2 regions of the Cytobacillus sp. Bac17 genome follow, and region 1 is predicted to be linked to the other one. Evidence: predicted binding sites of a transcription regulator. Region 1 holds the regulator's gene; the other holds the start of a gene.
The links. The regulator LexA, encoded in region 1, represses DNA repair genes until DNA is damaged. The targets are predictions, from matches to a motif close to CGAACATATGTTCG.
Positions count from the first base shown of each region.

Region 2: NR125_RS19285 (YolD-like family protein) is a predicted target of LexA. The motif match lies at 2,083-2,096, and genes of this name have one in related genera.

Region 1 covers NZ_JALJRC010000001.1:387,883-396,070, forward strand. Annotated here, with positions in the region: gene tkt (transketolase) at 1-326, opposite strand, end outside; gene NR125_RS01950 (DUF896 domain-containing protein) at 557-790, opposite strand; gene NR125_RS01955 (YneB family resolvase-like protein) at 934-1,581, opposite strand; gene yneA (cell division suppressor protein YneA) at 1,591-1,923, opposite strand; gene lexA (transcriptional repressor LexA) at 2,079-2,702, shown strand; gene NR125_RS01970 (DUF4257 domain-containing protein) at 2,988-3,272, shown strand; gene NR125_RS29870 (hypothetical protein) at 3,598-3,960, shown strand; gene NR125_RS29575 (CBO0543 family protein) at 4,098-4,565, opposite strand; gene NR125_RS01975 (CBO0543 family protein) at 4,562-5,053, opposite strand; gene NR125_RS01980 (HNH endonuclease) at 5,175-5,405, opposite strand; gene glnA (type I glutamate--ammonia ligase) at 5,879-7,213, opposite strand; gene NR125_RS01990 (MerR family transcriptional regulator) at 7,319-7,726, opposite strand; gene NR125_RS01995 (methionine gamma-lyase family protein) at 7,915-8,188, opposite strand, start outside.
Region 2 covers NZ_JALJRC010000018.1:81,871-90,058, reverse strand. Annotated here, with positions in the region: gene NR125_RS19290 (FUSC family protein) at 1-1,979, opposite strand, end outside; gene NR125_RS19285 (YolD-like family protein) at 2,122-2,460, shown strand; gene NR125_RS19280 (tetratricopeptide repeat protein) at 2,567-3,058, shown strand; gene NR125_RS19275 (hypothetical protein) at 3,162-3,404, shown strand; gene NR125_RS19270 (GNAT family N-acetyltransferase) at 3,487-4,245, shown strand; gene NR125_RS19265 (YhbD family protein) at 4,445-5,068, shown strand; gene NR125_RS19260 (polymer-forming cytoskeletal protein) at 5,088-5,801, shown strand; ZMP/ZTP riboswitch at 6,084-6,162, shown strand; gene NR125_RS19255 (phosphoglycerate dehydrogenase) at 6,230-7,429, shown strand; gene NR125_RS19250 (sigma-70 family RNA polymerase sigma factor) at 7,623-8,188, shown strand, end outside.

The DNA.
Region 1 (8,188 bases):
GGAGTATGGCCATATTCAGGGTGACCTGGCGTCTTGCTTCCCCACTGTCTGAACTCTTTAATGTCATTCATGGAAACATCATAGCCAGAAAGATGAAGAAGGCTGTATAAAAGCATGGAGCCATGTCCAGCAGAAAGGACGAAACGGTCACGGTTGAACCATTCAGGATTTTTCGGGTTATGGTTCATGAAGCGTGTCCAAAGCGTATAAGCCATTGGCGCTGCACCCATCGGCATCCCCGGATGGCCGGAATTCGCCTTTTCAATGGCGTCGATTGATAAAGTACGAATGGAACTGATGGATAGTTCATCTGTGTGATTAAACATTCAATACATCCTTTCGAGTAGTAATTCTTTACTCTTTTAATATTATCGGGTGTCCTTTTTTTTCACAACCAATAGGGTCAGGAAAAGGACAAAAAAGCCGGTTTGTTACTATATTGACACAAAAAGACCCGGCGTATGTAAAAAAAGCGGAGATAGCCGGTAATAGAAGTCATCTCCGCTTTCTATTAAAAGAAGGAATACAGCATTGTGTATCCCTTGCAATTATAATATTAGTGAAGGCGGTTTTTATTTTGGAAGTCTTTTAGCTTTTTCGGAGTTACGTCATTTCCTTTCGGGTCAACGATTGTAACACCTTTAAGCGTGTTCAGCATGCCAGAGCGAAAAGTCTCCAAATACTCTTTGCGGAGAGAAGTCTGTTCTTTTGCTTCTGCTTCTGTTAAACCTGATTCCTTTGCCTTCTTTGCCAGTTCATTAATTCGGGCAAGTTTTTGTTTTGGCAGCATATATTAAAGCTCCTTTATATCAAAAGTTTACCTTTGGATATTCTGATAGAAGTTTTTATTATACAATAGCTTCAGATATGGAACAATACTGAAACTCAACTGCCATCATACTAAAAAAGAACACTTTTGACAAGAAAAGTGCTCTATTCAACAAGTGATTCCATATACTCTTTATACCTTCTGTGGACTGTTGCTTTTGAGATATTATAGCCAAAGCCTCTGAGTGTTGCAGCAATCTCTGCAAATGTTAACTCGTTTTTCCTTAGCCGGACAATTTCCTCTATCGGCACCTCTATTCTTTCTCTGCCGCCATTTGTTCCCTGATTGCTTAAGTTCTTCTCGGGGCGGTATCCCTTATCAACAGCCCGCTGCATGCCGCGTCTAATTTTGATGTTATGAAGCTTTCTCTGATATTCTTCTACCATCCCAACAATGTTCAGCACCATCGAATCTGATTCCGAAAGCTCGAGCTGGCCGTTATTCGAAATGCTGTACAGCTGAACTTCTTCCTTTAGGATGCAATGGAGTATCGCTATCTTTGCATTACCCCGCCCCAGCCTGGTTTCATCCTGAATGAGGACAACCTTGATATCCTTTTCTTTAATTAAGTCTAAAAGCTCCAATATACCGTCTCTTTCAAGGTCATATCCACTGGCCTGTTCGCGTATCACCTTGACTACTTCAAAATCATGCTTTTTCGCCAGATTCACCAGCTCTTCTTCCTGTCTTGAAAGGGACGTTTCCTGAGTATCCTTTGTTGTACTAACCCTGCAGTAAATAATTGCTTTCATAACTTCTCCTTATTCATAAAAGTCTGAACTGGCAAGCTCTTTATAAGGCTCGTCATCCAGTGCTTTTACTGGAATAACAATTTCATCGCCCGGAAAAATCCTGCCTGCCGCTATCTCATTATTTTGTTCGACCCAATTAATAAATTGATCTGTAGACAGCGAATGTTCAGCCGAAAAACTCTCAGCAATTTCCCATAAAGAGTCACCTTCTGCAACAGTGACTTTCACAAACTTTTCCGTATCAGGTGTCTCTATCTGAATGAGCATAATAAACGATGCTGTCAGGCTTAAAACGAAGAGAATAATAGCATAAGAATATGATTTCCACAATTTTTTCAGCATGATATACCACCTCTAAAAGAATGTATGTTCGCATTTGATGTTTTTATTATAGACCGAACATTTGTTTTGTGTCAATAAAAATTCGAACTTATGTTTGTATCATATGGTAATTGATGCTATAATTGAGACAACAAAAACATACGAGGTGCGTAAAGATGGTGAAATTATCAAAAAGGCAGCAAGATATATTAGAGTTTATTAAAGAGGAAGTTAAATTGAGAGGCTATCCGCCTTCTGTAAGGGAGATCGGGGAAGCAGTCGGCCTGGCTTCAAGCTCAACAGTTCACGGCCATCTCGCCCGTCTTGAAAGCAAAGGGCTGATCCGCAGAGATCCTACTAAACCGCGCGCCATTGAAATTTTAGATCTGGACGAGTCTTCTCACATCCCTAAGGTCAGTGCAGTCAATGTTCCGATCGTCGGTAAAGTAACTGCAGGGCAGCCGATAACAGCCATTGAAAATGTTGAAGAATACTTCCCTCTTCCAGAAAGAATGGCACCAGCTGATGAGCATGTATTCATGCTTGAAATCATGGGGGAAAGTATGATTGAAGCCGGAATCCTTGATGGCGACTATGTCATCGTCAAACAGCAGAGCACTGCTAATAATGGAGATATCGTGGTTGCCATGACAGAGGAAGATGAAGCAACTGTCAAAAGATTCTTTAAAGAAAAAGACTATATCCGGCTTCAGCCGGAAAACTCTACAATGGAACCTATCATCCTTCGAAATGTTTCCATCCTTGGCAAAGTTATAGGTGTATACCGCCATATGCATTAATAGAATGATAAAAAGCAGGCAGCCACTGCCTGCTTTTTATTTTTTCCAATTTTAAGAAGGTTATCAGTTCCTATTACCTGATGCTATTAGTGAAATCATACGAAAGTAACTGATACCTTTTCTGTTGGTACTAAGTTGCAGTCATGTATGACTATTTTATTATTCAGAAAATTCGGTATTTTTATGCATATTATTTTATAGCCACTTTCTATATAATGGTAATACACCGAGAATCAACCTAAGGTCGCTTGTCCAAAATCTCGACTTTAGGAGTGTGAAGAAAAAATGTTTTTGAACATTACCTTCGCTTTGTTGATTGGTGGGCTGGTCGGTGTCGTTGGACATATTCGGAAAGAAGGCAAAATGGTCAAACCCAGAAGGACAAAAAAATTCATCTATCTGGGGGTCTTTGAAGAAGTAATCATGGGGGCTTTAGCGGCTGTTTTTTTGGTCGTATCTTCAGATCCTGACTCTGCCTTAAAGGTAGTGCTCCTTGCGGTAATTGCAGGATTTGGAGGAGATGCACTGCTGACATGTCTCGATTTCCTAAAGATCAGACATAAAGAATAGAGAGATGCAGGGAAATACAAATTAGTTAAAACCTCGTTCACTTAGAAACGGGGTTTTTGTATTTTAGCTATGTAAAAACCCCCTGCTCATGCAAACAGAGTGTTTTCGAATTTTTAAAGTAATTGCTCATGTAGTGTTCGTTGCTCCAAGGGATGTACTTGCGTACGAAACATAAATACTAATCCTTGCCGTTAGAAATCCTCTTTAACTATTTTTTCAAAACTGCTCCTTCTGCTGAACCAATGGGCAATTAAGTATAGTGAAACTAAGATAAAAAAGGAATAAGCAAAGGCCCAATGGATTTTTTTATATAAGTGCAGCATTGGTGTTTTATATCTTTCACAAACCCTTGAAAACAGGACTAAACCGGCTAGCAACCATATTTATTCTTATCTTAGCTTTAGGGAATATTGTGACTGGCTTTATACCAGCAGATATAAATCTATTTTGGCATTCAATAGCAGCTCAACTTGACATGATAACTGTTTTGCCCGGTCTTTGGCTATACGCAAAATCTTTAGAAATTGGAAAACGCTGGACTCAATACTGTTTAGTTACATTACTAGTCATAGTCACACTCAATATGTTAATAATTTTCATCCCTATGCACGCCGGTCTATTGCAAAGGTTATTCTATTTAGTGATTTTCATATGGGGCACTGTACTGGCGTTTATTTTAAGTAAATGATTTGTTGCCACGCCTTTATCGCCTGAGCTCTTAATTCTTATTCTTAATTTACGCCCCCTGCCTTGGTTAAATTAGTCGTCTAACACAGAATCCTTACTATTAATATTTCTCGGGGGGAACCTAGATATTTCAACTCGTTACACCAGACCTTTTTTAAACCAAAATATATATATCTTTACAACATAAAGAAGAATCATGTTGGTAATTAATCCAAAGAACCAGTTCCAGTGAATATAGTGATACAATGAACTAAATTTTTCGAGAAGATAGGAGTAAGTTGTTATCCCCATTGAAAATAGTAAGTAGTACAAAAATGTTCTTCTTGTCCCTTTTTCTTTTGGATAAAAAAGTATAAAAAACACCGCAATTGTGGGATAAACAATATAATGCAATGAAAAGCTCATATTTGTCGCTTTATTAAATTCTCTATACGGAAACTCAACTAATCCAAATACCAATTGTATATATTCATGTATCCATGCTATTGATTGAACAAATATAAAGGTTATCCAAGCTAACCTTTTACTTTCGGTTGGGATATATCTTAATAACAAGTACAATGATAAAATCCACGAACATACTAAAATCAGGACTTCTCTGGTCATTTTAAGTCCACCAAAATTAATCTTTTAGAAAACCATCGATAAAATTTATCATTTATATATAGAGCAATCATTACTGTTACTAGTGTCCAATACCATTTCCATTCATGGTACTCAACCAGTTTGGTTTTAGATTCTAATACAGCATCTAAGAAGGTAAAAAATCCAGCAAAGAAAACATAATACAATAGTGAGCCAAACCCTTTTTTGTTCCTTGGAAAATACAAACTAAAAATAATGGCGACTACCGGGAATAGGAAGAACTCAAAGGAAAAACTAGTCCTATTATATAAATTTGCCTTAGGGTACAATTGAATCGGATATTCAATCCAACCCATTTCTACTGCTATTAAACCGGCTGGCCATGTAATGACCTGCAGAAATAAAAAGATAACCCACGCTTCTCTAACCTTGTCTCCCGGTACTAGCAGCTTGAGACACATGATACTTAGTATTAATACCCCCATTATAATCCATCTTTCAAGATTCATTTAAGTCACCTTTCATTAGAACTATTTAATACTATTTGTTTACATAATTAAAAAAATCGATACTCCACTTTTCATCATGCTGCCATTTGTTTAGCTTCATATTTTTGAAGTCTGGGCCATGTTATTTGTTATGGCAATCGACACAAACAGTATCCATGTTATCTTCACCAAACGCTAAGTCTGGATGAAGCTCGAGCTCCTTGATATGGTGAACAAGCAACTGGATCTTCCTACCCTTACCACTCTCACTGTATTCATTTGTTTCAATGCTTAAGCGCCCCTTCCGTTTACATTCCTGGCATTCATAGTTGTCACGCTTCTTGATTACTACTCGTAGCTTCTTCCATTCCACACTGTTATAAAACTACTCATAATGTTGCCTGAAATTTACGATTATTTTTAGGAAGGTATAAATTTGGTTTCTTTTTACATCATTTTAGGAATCCATGTTACTTTAATAATTGATGCCCTTAATTTTGGAAATTTGGTATAATTCAGAAAAAAGGTGTGATAAGAGTGTCACTTGCCTATTTGCTAACTTTTATTCCTCTTTTGATTATTGGTACGATAATTTCAAGATTTGAAAACCTCTCAGCTAATGCAAGGGTTTTTCTTCCCATATTACTTGTAATTCCAATTTATTACTTAATAACTAAGATTCCTGGAACCGATTATAGAATTAAAAAAGGTTACGGAATTACATCAATAGGCTTGATTGTTGTATTTTTTTTCTTACTATGAACTAAGGTTCTTGTGGTAATTTTTTAAATAATTTACCCGAAAACAAAAACCCCTCAACACCTATGGTGTCAAGGGGTTTACTTATTAGTACATGCTCAGGTACTGCTCGCGCTCCCATGGATGCACTTGCGTACGGAACATATCCCACTCAATTTCTTTCGCTTCAATGAAGTGTTCGAAGATATGGTCGCCTAGTGCGGATACGATGACTTCATCCTTCTTAAGCTCATCAAGGGCAGCAGCCAATGTAGCCGGAAGATCCTTGATGCCTTCTTCTTCACGTTCCTGCTTGTTCATTACATAGATGTTGCGGTCTACAGGTGCCGGTGGAGTCAATTTGTTCTTGATTCCGTCAAGACCAGCTTTTAGAAGTACAGCCATAGCAAGATATGGGTTAGCAGCAGGGTCAACGCTGCGAACTTCAACACGTGTGCTTACACCGCGTGAAGCCGGGATACGGATAAGCGGTGAACGGTTTTGAGCAGACCATGCAACATAGCAAGGTGCTTCATAACCAGGAACCAAGCGCTTATAAGAGTTAACGATTGGGTTTGTTACAGCAGTAAATGCTGTCGCATGGTTAATGATACCTGCGATAAAGTGGCGAGCATCTTCACTTAATTGAAGATCGCTTGTTTCGTTGAAGAATGCATTTTTGCCATCCTTAAATAATGAAACATTACAGTGCATACCTGATCCGTTAACACCGAACAGCGGTTTTGGCATGAATGTCGCGTGCAGGCCGTGCTTGCGGGCAATTGTTTTAACAACAAGCTTGAATGTCTGGATCTGGTCACAAGCTGTTAATGCATCCGCATATTTGAAGTCGATTTCGTGCTGTCCAGGTGCAACCTCATGGTGGGAAGCTTCAATTTCAAAGCCCATTTCTTCAAGCTCAAGCACGATATCGCGGCGGCAGTTTTCACCAAGGTCAGTTGGCGCAAGATCGAAGTATCCGCCATTATCGTTCAGTTCAAGAGTTGGCTCTCCAGCCTGGTCAAGCTTGAATAGGAAGAATTCCGGCTCAGGCCCTAAGTTGAAATCAGAGTATCCTAACTCTTCCATCTCTGCCAAAATACGTTTTAAGTTGCTGCGCGGATCGCCAAGGAAGGGAGTTCCATCCGGATTGTAAATATCACAGATCAGACGTGCAACTTTTCCTTTTTCTGCTGTCCAAGGGAATACCACCCATGTATCAAGGTCTGGATATAGATTCATGTCTGATTCTTCAATACGCACGAAACCTTCGATTGAAGATCCGTCAAACATCATTTTGTTATCAAGCGCTTTTTCAAGCTGGCTGATCGGAATTTCTACGTTCTTGATTGTTCCAAGAATATCCGTAAACTGTAAACGGACGAATTTTACATTTTCCTCTTCTGCAATACGCTTAATGTCTTCTTTAGTAAACTTTGCCACTGGTAGTTCCTCCCTTAAAAAATTACATGAGTGATTTATTTTTTGCTCTGTTAATGTTTCTCTCAGAAATCCAAGACAATATCAACGAGCTTAAAAACGGCGTTTTTAATGGAAAAAGCGGTGCATGTTGCCTTGCCTCAATGATGAGCGATTAAACCGGCCTGCCTGCACAATTTCCTTGCGAAGAAGTTTCCGGATTTCTTCATCTGATAGATCGCGTCTCGCTTTTTCTGCCTGCTTATTCAAGTTTTCAGTTATCGCTTGCTGTTCTTTCACGAAAAATAGCTGCTTGATCCCAGCCATGTTCACGCCTTGATCAATCAAATCTTTGATTTCCAAAAGGACATCGATGTCGTTTAAGGAAAAAAGCCTTCTATTTCCGTCAGTTCTAGCTGGAGAAATTAATTGGTGCTCTTCATAGTAGCGAATCTGCCTGGCGGTCAGGTCAGTCAGCTGCATGACAGTACCAATCGGGAAAAGCGGCATGGAACGTCGAATTTCGCTTCCAGTCAACTATTTCTCCCCCTTTTCAATTACTTCTTGAGATTATTATATGTAATGTCAGATAATCTGTCAACTATATGTTAGCTTTTATAACATGATTTTTTCAAAAAAATTTTGCCTTTCATATTTTCATATAATTCTCTGTAAAGCAACAGAAAAGGACAACTAACTATGTAGCTGTCCTTTTTAATATTCACCTAATTTATTTGGACTAAACCTTTTTCCAGCAATTGGTCCAGCGCGATGCATACAGCCATTTTCACATGAGAATAAGTCAGCCCGCCCTGAACATAAGCAACATAAGGCGGCCTGATAGGACCATCAGCGGTCAGTTCAATGCTTGCACCCTGAATAAAAGTCCCAGCTGCCATGATTACATCGTCTTCATATCCAGGCATATAAGCAGGATAGGCAGTTACATGTGAATTAACAGGAGATGCAAATTGAATTGCCTGGCAAAACGCCACCATT
Region 2 (8,188 bases), on a different contig from region 1:
TTTAATTCAAGCTTTTCTTCAATCCTTATGAAAACATCGACCAGCTCATCGGGATAGTCGAATCCTTTTCGGTAGGAGGAAGCCACAAGGTGTCTTGCATAATAGTTGATGGCTGAAAATAGTGTAATCCATCTGTTAACGTCAGCATGGCGCGGGGATCCGGGTTTTTTTATCAGAGATTGTGCTTCAACGTTTATGGTTTTAAGTTTTTGATCCAATAAGAAGCCTTTGCCTGAAAGCTCCTTAACGTTCACATCTTCCCGGAAGCTTCTCACATACTCAGTGACATACGGTTTCAGTTCTTGTAAGTAGTCATTTAAGGTATCCGCCACTTTTTCCTTCGTTTTCTTTGGGAAAATAAATAAGGAAACTCCGAATGCAATGCCGGCACCGGCAATTGTATCGATTACCCTTGCACTGATAAGGGAAAATGTAATTCCTCCAAGTAAAAGGTCATACATAAAAGCAACCAGCATCGTTATAAACATGCTCATTAACGTATAGGAGACCTCAAACAAATAAAAGGCGAAAAAAACCGCTGCAAAAATCAGCGTTATTTCAAGGACGGAATGGCCGCTGACCACTCTTGCAAGTGTAAATCCAATTACTGCTCCAATAATTGTTCCAACCGACCGCTGAAAACCTTTCGTATAAATGCGCCCGATCGATTCGGTACCGAGCAAAACAATAAAAGCTGTTAAAAGAACCCAATAAGGCTGGTCAGGCGAAAGAATCTGGCCGGCAATGATGGAAATGATTGCAGCAGTCAATGCCTGAAAAGCTTTTTTGGTGGAAGGTTTGATGCCCTTATCTTCTTCAGATGGTTCATCTTCACTTTCGCCTTCAGCTGCCTCTTCAGATAATTTAATCTCATTGTCTTTCATTTTATGAAGTGCCTGCTGTATGGTTATGCCGCCCTCGATGACATGGTTCGCAATGGACTCGATCCGCCTGATCAGAAACAGCCATCCTGCAGGTTTGTCTTCCCGGCTGAACAAATCAATAATAAGCAGGCGGAGGGCCTGTACAGCAAGCTCTGCTTCACGCAGATTTTGTTCTTCATATTGTTGGGCAAGAACTTCAGCATCGCGAAGAGAACGGGTTACCCAAACCAGGAGTTTTCTCAGCTCATCAATTTCAAGGGCATTTGCTTTTTTTAAGCTTCTAATTGAGTCTGTCAGTGTTTCAATCAGCATACCTGCATCAAAAATATATAACCTTAGCTGAGTAGAGGTCAGCCCAGGCCATAATTTTTGAACATCTTCATCATTTATATACTCCGAAACCATGACAGCATAATCCCTGAGCTTCAGCACGTTTCTTCCCAATTCCTCCCGCTGCTGAGGAGTCATTTCCTTGGCTTGCATCCCCTCAATTAAGAGATTGAACGTAAAATTACTTTGGAAATGAAAGGAGCGAATGCTTCTTTTCAGGTTTTTCGCGGTGTCCTGAAAAAGGATGAAATTGAACAGGAAAGCATACGCGATCCCAATCCAAATGCCGAAGTAGAAGGATGGAAGCTGACTGCCTGATAGTTTTAAAATAGACGCGAAATAAAGTGTCATGAATGCAATCATGCATAGAGAAAAATACCGCACTCCAAAGCGGGTCAAATAAAAGCTTAAGAAGATTAACAGAACCATTGCAATATCGATAAAGACCGTGCTTTCCGCCAATAGGGAACCGATCGATACCCCTGCCATGGCTGAAAGTCCAAGCAGGCCAGTTGTGAGCATTTTACCTTTTTTGGAGTCATCCATGACAATCATGATGCCAAGCATGCCTGCCATTCCGGACACTATCGCCGGAGTGAGAGCGGCATCAGCATCAGCACCAGCCAATTGCATGATGAACAAAGTCGTAAAGACTGAAGCCATTAAACTTAAAGTGGCCCGTCCTGCTTTTTGAAATCGGATAAGCCCGGGATCGGATGCCAGCAAACGTCCGAGCCACCGGTGTTTTATAGGAAACTGCTTCATTGTTTCACCAATCTTTTCAGAGAGTTAAAGATTATTTTACCACTCGTACTTTTATTATCCAAATGAACCAGCTTGAGATTTTGTGCTTTACAGGTTTAAAAACAGAACAAATGTTCTATAATAGAGGATGGAGGGATTTACTATGCCGCTAAAAGACAGAGGGAAAATAAAATGGCAGCCAGCCCACTTCATGCCGGAACACCGGGCGATGCTAAGAAAATTGGAAACTGAACAAATGGCACAAGACAAGCCGCTTATAGATGAATATGAATTGGAGGACTATGAAAACAAAATTCACTATGCAATGGAATATGCCTTCTTTCTAATAGTAAAAGTCTGGCGGGAGGGATTATTCCACGAATATACAGGGAGGGTAAACAGGCTGGACGGCATCGGCAGAAAAATTTATCTGGAATTGGAAGATGGGTTTCTTGAGAAGGTCATGTTTGATGAAATAGCTTCGGTTGAAGTGAAAGAATAGTGCAGCGAGACATAATTCAATTTTTGCAGAAAAGTTAAAGCTTTACCATACCCATTATTTGCAATTTTTAGATATAATAGAAAGAAAGCGGTGATCGGAGGTACATATGAGCACGGACTTAGAAAAAGCGATTGTACTTCGCAATCTCGGTAAATACAAAGATTCCAGCCTTCTGCTTGTGAAATTGGCTGAAGAGTATCCCTTAAACCCAGTGATTCATTATCATTGTGCCTGGAGTTTTGACGTTCTAGGGGAGGAATCGAAAGCTGTTTCTCATTATGAAAAAGCGATCGAACTTGGGCTGCCTGAATCTGATCTGCCAGGTGCCATTTTGGGTCTTGGGAGCACATACCGGACTCTTGGGGAATATGAAAAATCAAAGATGGTGTTCGAGAAAGGAATCTCCCAGTTTCCGGCTAATCGTGCAATCCAGGTGTTTTATTCCATGACGCTCCATAATTTAGGCCAGCACAGCGAGGCAATGGAGATGCTCCTAAAGTGTGTGGCCGAAACTTCTGATGACCCGGAAGTTTTGCAATATAAAAAAGCAATTACTTTTTATGCAGACAAACTTGATGAAATATTTGATAAAGATTAGAAAAAGGATTTCCCAAAATACATGATATGACGGCGGAGAATAATTCAAACATCTCTGATTTATTAGAGGTAATTTTAATGAATATGGTTAATTGCTATAATAGATGATCTTAAAAGGTCAGACGGCGGCCGTATCCTTTATCCATTCGATGAAAGAGACTGCTATCTTCAAAATGCAGTCTCTTATATATCTGCAGGTGCCAAAAGCGGAAAATGACCGTAGTTTCCTCCAATTTGATAAGTGGAAGAGTATGAAAAGAAGGTTTCCAAGGTTATTTCTCAACATGGCCGGAATTTTCTATGTGCTTATGATAACAGCAGTACCCTTTGAATTAAAGAATAATTAATACGCTGCCATGATGTGCTTATTACAGATAAAGAATATAAATTTTTGCAAAACTAAAGTGTTTGCTATATTAGGAGAAGCCGATGGAAAAAATCACTTTTAATAATATCCATAAACCGGGACACACAGTACTGGAAAATGAACTTTTTATTCACAACCATAACCCTGACATGCTCCTTCAGTATGACAGCAACTTTATTGCTTTTAAAAGAATGCCTTCTGTTCAAGAGTTTGAGGAGGCACATCAATATTTAAGAACTTTTCATCAAAAATATGGCCAAAAGCATGTAAGATTTTATTTTCCTGATGACGAGGAGCTTACCGGAGAACTTCTGGCCAGCTTTGAGAAGGATGATGATTTTACGGTTGGTTATTTAGAGCTATTTGCGATTCATCCAGCTGATTTTCCTGAAGTTCAGGAAAAGGAAGAAATTACAGTCGAAAATGTTACGGATGAAACATGGAATGATTATCTGGAATTTCAGCATGAGCAGGATTCGGTTTACGGGATTAATTATGCCGAGAAAAAGAAAGATCAGCATTTAAGGAATTTTAACGATGAAAGGATTAAGCAGTTCATTGCATATTATAAAGGGAAAGCTGCCGGATCAGTAGATGTAATTATCAAGGAATACACAGCTGAAATTGATGGATTGATGGTCCATGAGGATTTTCAGAAAAAGGGCATCGGCAGGCGCCTGCAGAAATCGGTAATGGATCAGTTTAAGGATAAAACCATCATCCTTGTTGCAGATGGTGAAGATACTCCAAAGGAAATGTACCGCAGGCAAAATTATCAGTATATTGGAAAGCAGTATAACCTTTTAAAAATATACGAATGAAGAGAAGCCTGGTTCTATAGAGAGCCAGGTCTTTTTGTTTAAATAGAACACTGTTTTATAAAGGGGAGTTCATCCTGGATTGATTTCATGGTGTAAAATCGGGATTTTGTCGAAAAACCTCGGGAAAAAATGAATAATACAATATTCTTAACGTAACAGTGTTATGTTACAATCATACCATCGGAAAGGAGACCTGGAATTGAGCGATGAATTAATTTCAAAAAAAGAAGTCCTTGATTTAACTGGAATTTCTTATGGGCAGCTTTATCGGTGGAAAAGGAAAAGCCTGATACCGGAGGATTGGTTTGTCAGAAAATCAACTTTTACAGGGCAGGAGACATTTTTCCCAAAGGAGAAAATTCTGGAGCGGGTCGATAAAATACAAAAGATGAAGGATAGCCTTTCACTGGATGAGCTGGCAGATTTGTTTTCATTGAATGCTTCAAATCTGAAGCTGACAAAGGAAAGCCTGATTGCTAAAGGGATAGCTTCTGAACCGGTTATGAATATCTTTCTCGAGACACAGGAAGAGCTTAACGAATTCAATTACCATGAGATTTTGAAGCTTTATATCCTTTCCATCCTGCTTGAATCCGGAGATATCCATATCGAGGAAGGGAAAATGCTTCTTCAGTTATTGAGTGATCATCAAAGTATCCTGCAGCAGCCAAAAGCTGTTATCTGCTTTATTCGCAAACTTGGAATGTCCAGCTGCCTGATTTCGGTAAACGGGGAACAAGTCCTGCTTGAAAAAGGAACAAAAGTGGCCGCCACTTTATCGTTAGAACATTGTGCAGAGGAATTAAAATCCAAATTGGTATAGGGGGAATTTTGCTGTGAATATGAAAACACTAGGGAACTTAATAATTAATGGAGTGGGATCGTCTAATGGAGGTTCATTTGAAAAGGTTGGATTAAATGGCAAGGGAACGGTAAACAGTGATATTGAGTGCAAGAGATTCCATTGTAACGGTACGGCCACTATCCATGGAAACGTAAAAACTGAAAAGGGAAAGATCAGTGGTGCTGCAAAGATCCATGGAGCTGTTAAAGCTGAATCCTTTGTTATCAATGGCTCTGCCGACATTTCTGAAGCTGTCAGCTGTCAAAACCTTGAAGTCGCCGGAAGATCCACTATCGGAGGCTCTGTAAAATGCGAAGTAATCGTTGTGAATGGGAAAGTAACTATTGAAGGGGACTGTGAAGCGGAGGTCTTCCGTGCTGAAGGGACATTTTCAGTAGATGGTTTACTGAACGCAGAAACGATCGATATTAAGCTTTTTGGAGACAGTAAAGCGAAAGAAATCGGCGGCAGAAAAATTAAAGTGACACAGCATAGAGAAACCCTATTAAAATTAATCAAATCCATCTTTCCCTTGAAACTGGAGGCGGATTTAATAGAAGGCGATGACATCGAACTCGAAGGCACAGCAGCTCTTGTCGTAAGAGGGAAAAATGTAAAAATCGGCAAAAATTGCGAGATCGGACTTGTGGAATACTCTGGTGTTTATGAATGTGCAGCAGAAGCGGAAGTTAAAGAACTTCGCAAAATCTGATAAAAGGAGAGAGGTGCAGGGAAGCAGTTTTTTACATTTTCTTTCGGATAGTCAAATTTTATTTACAGATAAAATGTTATAAGCTGTTTTTATGACTGGATAACAGAAATTATTTGCGCACATTGCAGAAATGAAAATGTTATCCTAATAACTAACTTCGAAAAGCATAGTGTACAAAATAAGAAAAATATACTGTAGAAAAATAAAAAATAATTTTAATAATGTAAGCGCTTTAAATGGTTGAAGTTTTCAGAAGACTTTGATAAGATTTAAAAAACCGAAAAGGCTATGTGTAACTGGCGAGACGCGGATCACCGCGAGGGAGCACATAGTGTCGAAGCCGTTCGCCTGGGCAGAGGTAAGGGATTCTACCCTTGCCTCTTTCTGTTTTAAAATCTGACAAAGTTAGTTGAAAAGGGGAGAATCCAGTGAGTACCATGACTTTAGACAGAGTGAAGACGATTAAAACGCTGAATGCGATTGCGCCAAGCGGTCTTGAGGTGTTTAACAAGGATCAATTTACAATCGATAATGAAAGCGGCAATCCGGATGCGATTGTCCTTCGGAGCTTTAATATGCATTCAATGGAATTGGGCGATCGATTAAAAGCAATTGCCCGTGCAGGCGCGGGTGTGAATAATATCCCGGTTGAGAAATGCACTGAACAGGGCATTGTTGTTTTTAATACACCTGGTGCCAATGCGAATGCAGTAAAAGAAATGGTGCTTACTTCCTTAATGGCTTCATCCCGCAATCTCTTTGCCGGCATCTCCTGGACCAAAACGCTGAAAGATGAAGGAGACCAAATTCCTAAGCTTGTAGAATCAGGGAAAAAGCAATTTGTCGGAAAAGAAATTAAGGGGAAAACTCTCGGTGTGATCGGATTGGGGGCAATCGGGGCCCTTGTGGCCAATGATGCACTTGAACTTGATATGGATGTCGTAGGCTTTGACCCATTCATTTCGGTTGACACTGCCTGGAACTTATCCCGCAATGTTCAGCGCGCCATGACCATTGAGCAGGTGTTTGCAGAATCTGACTATATCACTGTACATGTTCCATTAACCGATGATACAAGGGAAATGTTCAATGAAGATACATTCAGCATGATGAAGAATGGTGTTCATATTCTGAATTTCTCACGCGGGGAGCTTGTGAATGAATCAGATATGGCAGCCGCCCTTGAAAGCGGAAAAGTGGGCAAGTATATTACAGATTTCCCAAATGAAAATATCCTGAAAATGAAAAACGCAGTGGCAATTCCGCACCTTGGCGCTTCAACAAAAGAATCTGAGGAAAACTGCGCTGTCATGGCAGCACGACAGGTGAAGCACTTCCTTGAAACAGGCAATGTCAAAAACTCAGTTAACTTCCCAAATGCTGCTCTTCCTTACACAGGCAAGCGGCGTGTCACTGCTTTTCATAAAAACATTCCTAATATGGTCGGCCAAATCACACTTGCTATTTCAAGCTACCAGCTGAATATTGCGGACATGGTGAACCGCAGCCGCGGTGAATATGCGTATACCATGATCGATATCGATAATAAAGTTAATGGTGATGTCATCCCTGGACTGCTTGAACAGATTAATCAAATTGAAGGCATTATCAAGTCACGAATTATATAAAAATACAGCCTCAATTCCGCAGGGATTGGGGCTTTTTTTAACTGCACGAAGGAATGAAATCAAAAAAGGTATATGACAAGTATAAAATCAGCTATCCTTAGAATAAACTGATAAAAAATATTAATCACCCGTATCTTTTTGTTCTCTTATTCCGTTATAGAAGCAGAGATGTATTAAAGGAGTGAACAGGTTTATGAAGCAAGGGAAAGTTCAGGCTGAATCAAGGGATTCCATAAAGCAGAAGGAAAGCTGTATTGCAGATATCTATCCTTCACTGCAGCGTTATAGCCGGTTTCTTGCACAGAACCGCTGGGACGGGGACGATCTGGCCCATGAGGCAATCATCCGCGCTTATAGAAGCTATTCGCCTGAGAAAATTAATCAGGCTCTTTTAAAGAAGATTGTCTATAATTGCTGGATTGACACTCTTAGAAACAGAAAGCGGGAAAAGCTTCAAGAGGCGCCGGAACGGGAAATGAAGGAGTTCAGCCCTGATGGCACAGAAGCAATCACCCATCTCCTCAATAGGCTGACATTAAAGCAGGCTGTTGTTTTCACGCTGAAGGAAGGGTTTCAATATCAAACAAAAGAGATTGCTGATATACTTCGGACCACTGAGTTTGCAGTGAAGTCCTCGCTGAACCGTGCACGGAAGCAGCTTCAGCACCCAGTGGAAGATGAGGCTGAGGATTCTTTTGCAAATGAGGAAGAAGAAAAGTTATTTCAGCTGCTGCAGCAATCAGTGGCAGCGGAAGACCC